Linked DNA regions of Thermobifida alba. The protein of the gene in region 1 interacts with the protein of each later gene in a pairwise test. Links are inferred from orthologs where the notes say so. Each region holds a gene or a part of one and is shown on either strand. Other genes may lie near its edges.

What was found. The genes of interacting proteins can lie anywhere in the genome.
Region 2: the proteins of ligA (region 1) and leuS interact in binary tests that used the Escherichia coli proteins (3 or more experiments, as listed by UniProt). The link is inferred for Thermobifida alba from one-to-one orthologs.

What each region holds. Positions count from the first base shown.
Region 1 is NZ_CP051627.1:4,703,903-4,708,468, reverse strand. Bases 601-3,588 are described here. They hold ligA (NAD-dependent DNA ligase LigA), read right to left. Parts: upstream 3,199-3,588; coding sequence 1,003-3,198; downstream 601-1,002. Other genes in these bases: FOF52_RS21055 (methionine synthase), read right to left, coding at 3,215-3,588; FOF52_RS21065 (putative bifunctional diguanylate cyclase/phosphodiesterase), read right to left, coding at 601-666. Outside these bases: more of FOF52_RS21065, read right to left, coding at 1-600; more of FOF52_RS21055, read right to left, coding at 3,589-4,243; FOF52_RS21050 (DedA family protein), read right to left, coding at 4,361-4,566. UniProt on the Escherichia coli protein: DNA ligase that catalyzes the formation of phosphodiester linkages between 5'-phosphoryl and 3'-hydroxyl groups in double-stranded DNA using NAD as a coenzyme and as the energy source for the reaction.
Region 2 is NZ_CP051627.1:2,445,217-2,449,132, forward strand. What follows is about bases 1-3,128. They hold leuS (leucine--tRNA ligase), read right to left. Parts: upstream 2,752-3,128; coding sequence 250-2,751; downstream 1-249. Other genes in these bases: FOF52_RS10830 (hypothetical protein), read right to left, coding at 1-154. In the rest of the region: FOF52_RS10840 (DUF6406 domain-containing protein), read left to right, coding at 3,273-3,680; FOF52_RS10845 (long-chain-fatty-acid--CoA ligase), read left to right, coding at 3,782-3,916.

The sequences.
Region 1 (4,566 bases):
CAGCCAGACCGAGTGCGCCATGGCGACGACCACCAGCGGCGCCAGGCTGAGCAGGACGCCGGCGACGAAGAGGCGGTAGCCGAGGTCCTTCGTCAGCACCCGGTGCAGCGGGGTGCGTTCGTGCATGGCGACCGCGCACTCGACCAGGAGCAGGTTGGCGACGAAGTAGGCGCCCGCGGCCAGGACGAGCACCACCAGTCCGACGCCCTCGGGCACCCAGGGCACCAGCGGGGAGCGGGGGTAGGCCAGCTGGATGACGGCGTCGGCGACGCCGAAGCTCAGCGTGTACTGGGCGATGTTGAAGGCGATGCGGTGCGGCGCGTGGCCGCGGGCCGCACCGGCCAGCAGGGAGCCCACCGCCTGGGCCAGTCCGGCGACCGGCAGCCCGTAGTAGATGACGAGGGCGAAGGCGAAGGGCAGCGAGGTGGGGGCGCTGCCGCCCGCGGGCCGTTGCGCGGCGATGGGACGCAGTTCGCCGATGATCACCATGCACAGCAGGACCCACACGAGCGGCTCGGTAGCGAACACCTGGAGTCGGTCGGCCCCCAGCCAGATCAGGGACACGACGAGGAGAACGCAACCAGCCACCGTGGTACTGGCAAAGTACAGCCACAGCGGCGTCCCGACCCGGGGGCCGACATCCCGGGTGCTGTTGGGATCTTTCATGACGTCCTCGGGATGGTTCATGGAACGCGCGGACGGCTGAGTTCCCCCTCCGCCCCCTCGCGCCCCGCACGGGTTCTGACTCGACGGTTCCGGCCATCCCCCATGGCCGGAAACGGTCGTGAACGGCTTGTACCGCTGCTGGTCAGCTTACGCCGTTTCGTCACGAGGTGTCGCCGGTCGCAGACTTTAGGTAAACCGAAGACCGCTGCGGACAAGCCCCTCCCTCCACGGCGGCACCGGCTGGGTGATCTTCTGAACGCGTATCGTATTACTTCACTGGCCAGGTCAAACCGGCCCCCGGGAGTCCGGGGGCCGGTTTGTTCCGAAAAGGACGGTTCAGTCCTCGGGGGTCTCCCCCACGGCCAGCCGTGCCGCCGTGGCCGCTTCCGGCCCCTGGGTGAGCAGCACCCGGAACCCCGCCTCGTCGAGGACCGGCACACCGAGCTTGACAGCCTTGTCGTACTTGCTGCCGGGGTTCGCGCCGACCACCACGAAGTCGGTCTTCTTGGACACCGATCCGGTCACCTTGCCGCCGAGTTCCTGCACGGCCTCCTTGGCCCCGTCCCGGCTGTAGTCCTCCAGCGAACCGGTGACGACCACGGTGACGCCGTCCAGCAGCCGGGGGCCCTCGTCGGCGCCCTCCTCCGCCATGCGGACCCCGGCGGCCCGCCACTTCTCGACGATCTCGCGGTGCCAGTCGACCGCGAACCAGTCGACGATGGAGCGCGCGATGGTCGGGCCGATCCCGTCGACCGCCACCAGCTCCTCCTCACTGGCCTGGGCGATGGCGTCCAGGGAGCGGAAGTGGCGGGCGAGGTCCTCGGCCGCGCGGGGGCCGACGTGCCGGATGGACAGCGCGACCAGCACCCGCCACAGCGGGCGCCGCTTGGCCTCCTCCAGCTGCTCGAACAGCTTCTCGACGGTCTTCTTCGGCTCGCCCTTCTGGTTGGCGAAGAAGGTCACCACCTTGGGCTCGCCGGTTTTCGGGTCGAGTTTCGGCTCGGCGGTGTCGGGGTCGAGGACCAGGGTGCGGATCGGCAGCAGCTGCTCGACGGTGAGGTTGAACAGGTCGCCCTCGTCGCGCAGCGGCGGCTCGGCCGGTTCCAGCGGCTGGGTCAGGGCGGTGGCCGCCACGTAGCCCAGCGCCTCGATGTCGAGGGCCTTGCGTCCGGCGATGAAGAACAGCCGTTCACGCAGCTGCCCCTTGCAGTAGCGGGTGTTGGGGCAGCGCAGGTCGACGTCGCCCTCCTTCTGCTGGCCGAGCGGGGTGCCGCACTCGGGGCACTCGGCGGGCATCACGAAGGGCCGCTCGGCCCCGGTGCGCTTGTCCAGCACCGGCCCCACGACCTCCGGGATGACGTCCCCGGCCTTGCGCACCACCACGGTGTCGCCGATCAGCACGCCCTTGCGGGCCACCTCCTGGGCGTTGTGCAGGGTGGCGAACTCGACCTCGGAGCCGGCGACCCGCACCGGCTCCAGCACCGCGTACGGGGTGACCCGGCCGGTGCGGCCCACGCTGGTCTTGATGTCGAGCAGCGTGGTGGTGACCTCCTCGGGCGGGTACTTGTAGGCGATCGCCCAGCGCGGGGCGCGGCTGGTGGAGCCGAGGCGGCGCTGCAGCGCGACGTCGTCGACCTTGACCACGACGCCGTCGATCTCGTACTCGGGGTCGTGGCGGTGCTCGGCGTAGTGGGCGATGTAGGCGCGGACCTCGTCGAGGCTGGAGACCACCCTGGTGCGGTCGCTGACCGGCAGCCCCCAGGCCGCCAGCATCTCGTAGGACTGCGACTGGTGGGTGAAGGCGACCCCGCGGTGCGCGCCGACGCCGTGCACCAGCATGCTCAGCGGCCGGGAGGCGGTGACCCGCGGGTCCTTCTGCCGCAGCGACCCGGCCGCGGCGTTGCGGGGGTTGGCGAACGGCGGTTTGCCCTCGTCGGCGAGCCGGGCGTTGAGCTCCTCGAACGCCGTGGCGGGCAGGAACACCTCACCGCGCACCTCCAGCAGCTCGGGCGCGGGGTGCACGGACTCGTCCAGGCGGAGCGGGACCGCGTCGATGGTGCGGATGTTGAGGGTGATGTCCTCGCCGACCCGGCCGTCCCCGCGGGTGGCGGCGCGCACCAGGCGGCCCTTCTCGTACACCAGGTCCACGGCCAGGCCGTCGATCTTGAGTTCGCACAGGAACGCCTCGACCGGGACCTCGGCGCCGACCCGGTGCGCCCAGGCCGTCAGCTGCTCGTCGTCGAACGCGTTGTCCAGGCTCTGCATCCGCTCCAGGTGCTCGACCGGCGCGAACTCGTTGCTGATGGGGGCGCCGGCCTTCTGGGTGGGCGAGTCCGGGGTGACCAGCGACGGGTACCGGTCCTCCAGCTCCCGCAGCTCCGCCATCATCCGGTCGTACTCGGCGTCGGAGACGATCGGCGATCCGAGGTAGTAGCGGTAGCTGTGGTCGTCGAGGTCCTGGCTCAGCCGCGCGTGCCGTTCCCGCACGTCGGCGGGGATGTCGTCGGCGGGGGTCGGGTGTGGTGCGCTCACGCACGCGTCCTTTCGTTCACTGCCGGGCCCGCGGCTCCTCGCGCAGCACCCGCGCTGCCTCGCGGCACAGGTCGAGTGCGGCACGGGCATGGCCCGGCGAAGCCCCGGCCAGCCCGCACACGGGGGTGATGACCACGTCGCGGGTGGCCTGTTCGGGGTCGAAACCGATCCGGTGCCACAGTTCACGTACTGGTTCGACAGTATCGACAGGGGGTGACAGCCGCCGGTCGACGGCGGGGACCACGCCGAGCAGGAGGCCCACCCCAGACTCCACCGCCACCCCGAGGGGCTCGTCGGACTCGCGGGTCAGGTGGGTGGCGTCGAGGCTGAGGGCGCGCGCCCCGGAGCGGCGCAGCAGGTCGACGGGGACCCGGGGGGCGCAGCAGTGCGCCACGGGATGGCCTCCCGCGTCGCCGATCGCGGTGAACAGCGCGCGCAGCCGCTCCTCGACCACGACCCGGTCCACCGCGCGCAGCCGGCCGTAGCCGCTGGCGGTGGGCACCGATCCGGTGAGCACGGCGGGCAGGGACGGCTCGTCGACCTGGACGAGCAGGTCCGCTCCGGGCACCCGGGCCCGCACGTCGGCCAGGTGCGCGAGCAGCCCCTCGACCAGCGACTCGCACAGGTCCGCGACGGCCCCGGGGTCGGCCAGCATCTTCTCGCCGCCGCGCAGCTCCACCGAGGCGGCCATCGTCCACGGCCCCGCCACCTGGATCTTCAGTGGTCCGGTGTACTCGGCGGCCTGCTCCTCCAGGGCGTCCAGGTCCCAGGAGAGGAAGCTGCGCGCCCGCACCAGGTCGCGTCCCGCGCGCTGGGTGACCCGCCACCCCGAGGGCTGCACCTCGACGGGCAGTTCCACCAGCAGTGCCCCGGTGCGGCCGATCATGTCGGCTCCGGCGCCCCGGCCGGGCAGTTCCGGCAGGTGCGGCAGGAGGGGGAGTTCCCCCAGGACGGTGCGGACGGCTTCGGCCGGGTCGGTGCCGGGCCAGGACCCGATTCCGGTGTAGGACCCCGGCTGCCAGGGGTGGCGCTGCTGCTCGTTCACGAGGCATCAGACTAGACGACTCACGCCCGGGAACCGCGACGTCCGGGTCCTCGGGGCCATGCTCGACCGCGGGGCATGGCCCTGCGGACACGATCACCGACGGCGGGCGCGGCTCCGCTACTCCGCCGGGGCGGTCGCCGGTTCCGTCCGCCCGGTGCCGGCGGGCTCCTCGGGCGGCCTGCGGCGCCGCCACGCGACGAAGGCCGCGGCCGCGGCGAGGACCAGGACCGTGGCGGCCGCGGCCAGCCACGGCGAGTGCAGGAACAGCCCCCACCAGGCGGCGAGGACCGCCATGCCGCCGAGGCTGTAGATCGCGGCCCAGG
Region 2 (3,916 bases), 2.3 Mb from region 1 along the record:
GCGGCTGCTGGTGCGCGTCCGTGGCCGCGGCCTCGACCGCGGGACCGCGCGCGTCCCACAGCAGACCGCCGACGACGGCCGCGGTACTCACCGCGGCGGCCCCGCCCACCACGGCTGCCCAGCGCAGCAGGGTCCGCCGTCTCGCCTCGCCCATGTCCGCCGCCTCTCCTCAGCCGGGACGTCCGACCGTTCTTCCGCACACCGCGGGGCCGCGGCGGCGAGCCGCGGCCCCGGCGACGCCGGTGGTGGTCACCCCTGGGCGACCACGATGTTGACCAGTTTGGGTTCGCGCACGACGACCTTGCGGATCTCGCGCCCGGCGATGAAGTTCTGCACCTTCTCCGAGGCCAGGGCCAGCCGCTCCAGTTCCTCGGCGGAGATGTCCGGCGACACCTGCAGCTTGTCGCGGACCTTGCTGGCCACCTGGACCACGCAGGTCACGCTCTCCTGCACCAGCAGCGCGGGGTCGGGCTCGCGCCAGGTGCCCACCGCCACCGATCCGGAGTGGCCGAGCAGTTCCCAGCCCTCCTCGGCGACGTAGGGCGCGAACAGGCCCAGCGTGATCGCGACGACCTCGGCGGCCTCGCGCACCGCGGGGTCGGCGGCCCCCGGGCCCGCGTCGATCGCCCGGCGGGTGGCGGTGACCAGCTCCATGATCCGCGCGATGGCGACGTTGAACCGCTGAGCCTCGACGGCCTCGGTGACCTTCGCCAGGGTCTGGTGGGTGACCCGGCGCAGCCCCGGGTCCCCGGCGGCCGGGTCGACGCCCGGCGCGGAGGCGGCCCCGGCCTGGGCCATCACCCGGTAGGCGCGGTTGAGGAACTTCAGGGAGGCGCCCGGGGAGACGTCGGCCCAGTCGATGTCCTCCTCCGGAGGACCGGCGAAGACCACGGTCAGCCGGACCGCGTCGACGCCGTACCGGTCGATCTCCTGGCCCAGGTCCACGCCGTTGCCCAGCGACTTGGACATCGCCTTGCCCTGGTTGATGACCTGCCCCTGGTTGAGCAGCCGGACGAAGGGCTCGGTGAAGGACACCATGCCCATGTCGTGGAGCACCTTGGTGAAGAACCTGCTGTAGAGCAGGTGCAGGATCGCGTGCTCCACGCCGCCGACGTACTGGTCGATCGGCCCCCACTTCTCGACCTTCTCCACGTCGAACGGCGCGGTGTCCAGGTCCGGCGAGCAGTAGCGCAGGAAGTACCAGGAGGAGTCGACGAAGGTGTCCATGGTGTCGGTGTCCCGCTTGGCGGCGCCGCCGCAGCGGGGGCAGGACACGTTGACCCAGTCGGTGGCCGCGGCCAGCGGGGAGATCCCCTTGGGGGCCAGGTCCGCGCCGCGCAGGTTCTCGGGCAGCCGCACCGGCAGCTCGGAGTCGGGGACCGGGACCTCGCCGCAGTCGGGGCAGTGGATGATCGGGATCGGGGTGCCCCAGAAGCGCTGGCGGGACAGCAGCCAGTCGCGCAGCCGGTAGTTGACGGCGGCCTTTCCGGTACCGCGCTCGGTGAGGATCTCGATGATGCGCGGGATGGCCTCGTTCTTGCTCAGCCCGTCCAGCGGACCGGAGTTGACCAGGACGCCCTCGCCCGGGGTGGCGACCCCGGTCTCGGCGGGGTCGGGTTCGCCGGTGTCGACCACGACCCGCACCGGCAGGTCGAAGGCGCGGGCGAAGTCCAGGTCGCGCTGGTCGTGGGCGGGCACCGCCATGATCGCGCCGTGTCCGTAGTCGGCCAGCACGTAGTCGGCGGCCCACACCGGGATGCGCTCGCCGTTGACCGGGTTGATCGCGTGGCGTCCCAGGAAGACCCCGGTCTTCTCCCGCTCGGTGGACTGGCGCTCGATGTCGCTGAGCTTGCTGACCTGGGCGCGGTAGGCCTCGAAGGCCGCGCGCTGCTCGGGCGCGCACAGCTCCTCGGCCAGCGGCGCGTCGGCGGCCACCACGAAGAAGGTGGCCCCGTACAGGGTGTCGGGCCGGGTGGTGAAGACGGTGACCGGCTCGTCGCGGCCCTCGATCCGGAAGTCGACGTCGGCGCCCTCGGAACGGCCGATCCAGTTGCGCTGCATGGTCAGCACGCGCTCCGGCCAGCCGCCCTCCAGCTGCTCCATGTCGTCCAGCAGCCGCTGCGCGTAGTCGGTGATCTTGAAGTACCACTGGTTGAGCGCACGCCGCTCGACCTCGGTGTGGCAGCGCTCGCACCGGCCCTGCACGACCTGTTCGTTGGCGAGCACGGTCTGGTCCTTGGGGCACCAGTTGACCAGGCCGTCCTTGCGGTAGGCCAGGCCCCGCTCGAAGAACCGGAGGAAGAGCCACTGGTTCCACCGGTAGTACTCGGGGTCGCTGGTGTGCAGCCGACGGGACCAGTCCAGGGAGATGCCGTAGCGCCGGAACGACTCGGCCTGGGTCTCGATGTTGGCGTAGGTCCACTCGGCGGGGTGGGAGTTGTGCTTGATGGCGGCGTTCTCGGCGGGCAGCCCGAAGGAGTCCCAGCCGATCGGGTGCAGCACGTTCTCCCCGCGCGCGAAGTGGTAGCGCGCGATGACGTCGCCGATCGCGAACGCCTCGGCGTGCCCCATGTGGAGGTCACCCGAGGGGTAGGGGAACATGTCGAGCACATAGCGCCGCGGACGGGTGTCGGCCGGGTCCTCGCTGGCCGTGAAGGGGTTCTCCTTCGCCCACCGGGCCTGCCACTTCTCCTGGAGTGCCCGGGCGTCGTAGGAGTCGCTCGTCGTCTGGTCGCCGCTAACCGCTGTCATCGTTGGATGGTTCCTCTACCGGTGTTGCCCTGGGGCGGGTTCCGATCTGGCGTCCTGCCACTGGTGGACCAGCCTTCCGGCGCGTCGGCAGACCTCTGGGGCCGCCGGTTCCGGATGCCTTCCCTCAAGGTTAGCGTGCGACGACACCGCCGCGGCGCCCCGTTTCCCGGCCGCCGCCGGCGAAGCGCGCGCCGACCCCGGTGTGCTGTCGGAAGGGGCGCAAGTCCCACGCGTCGCCCCCGGGAAGCGACTACCGTGGACACGGTACGGAAACGTGCCGGCTCCCGGTTCTCCCCCGCCCCGCCGGTTGCCGCTCGGCGTGCTCCGCCGCGTCCCGGTCGGAAGGTGCGGCGTCCGAACGCCCGCCGCGCGGGCGCGGCCGTCCCGTTCCGCGACCGTCGTCGCCCCGTCCGCGGGGCGTGCCGGCGCGTGGGCGGGGCGGTGTCGGCGGACCGTCCCGCCCCGGTTGTGCAGCAGTCCGATCCCCGCCCGACAGCGGGGACTTCCCAGGAGGAGACCAGATGTCCCTGTTCGACGTCCGCACCGTGCTCCGGGTGTTCCTGGCCGCCGCGGTGGGTGCGGCGCTGGCGGCGTGTTCGGCGCAGGGCGAGCAGCCTCCCGCCGACACGGTCGCGGTGCAGAGCCCGGCCCCGGTGCTGGGCGACTACGACGACCGCATCCAGCTGGTCGAGGGCTCCCCCCACACCCTCGCGGCCGAGGACGGCGGCTCCGTCGTCCTGGAGGTCACCGGACACGACGAGGCGGAGCCGAGCGTGGTCGTCCGGGTGGCGCCGGAGGACGGCGAGGCCGAGGAGTGGACGGTGACCCTGGGCGACCTGATCGACGTGGCCGGGGCCACCTGGCGTGTCTCGGAGCTCGGCTTCAGCGACTCGATGCCCGGCTCGGTGACGCTCACCAGGGCGGAGTAACCATCCCCAACCTGGGCAGAACAGTTCTGGCTCCTGTCTTCCCCCATAAGTTACTGTGCAGTAGAACAGTGGTGGACGACACATCTCCCAAAGGAGACAGGATGCTCAATCTCTCGGTTCTGCTGGAGGACGGCGCCCGCAACCAACCCGAGCGCGACGCGATCGTCTTCGGCGACATGCGGCTGAACTACGCCCTGGTCGACATGATCGCCAACCAGGTGGCCAACCTGCTGGTG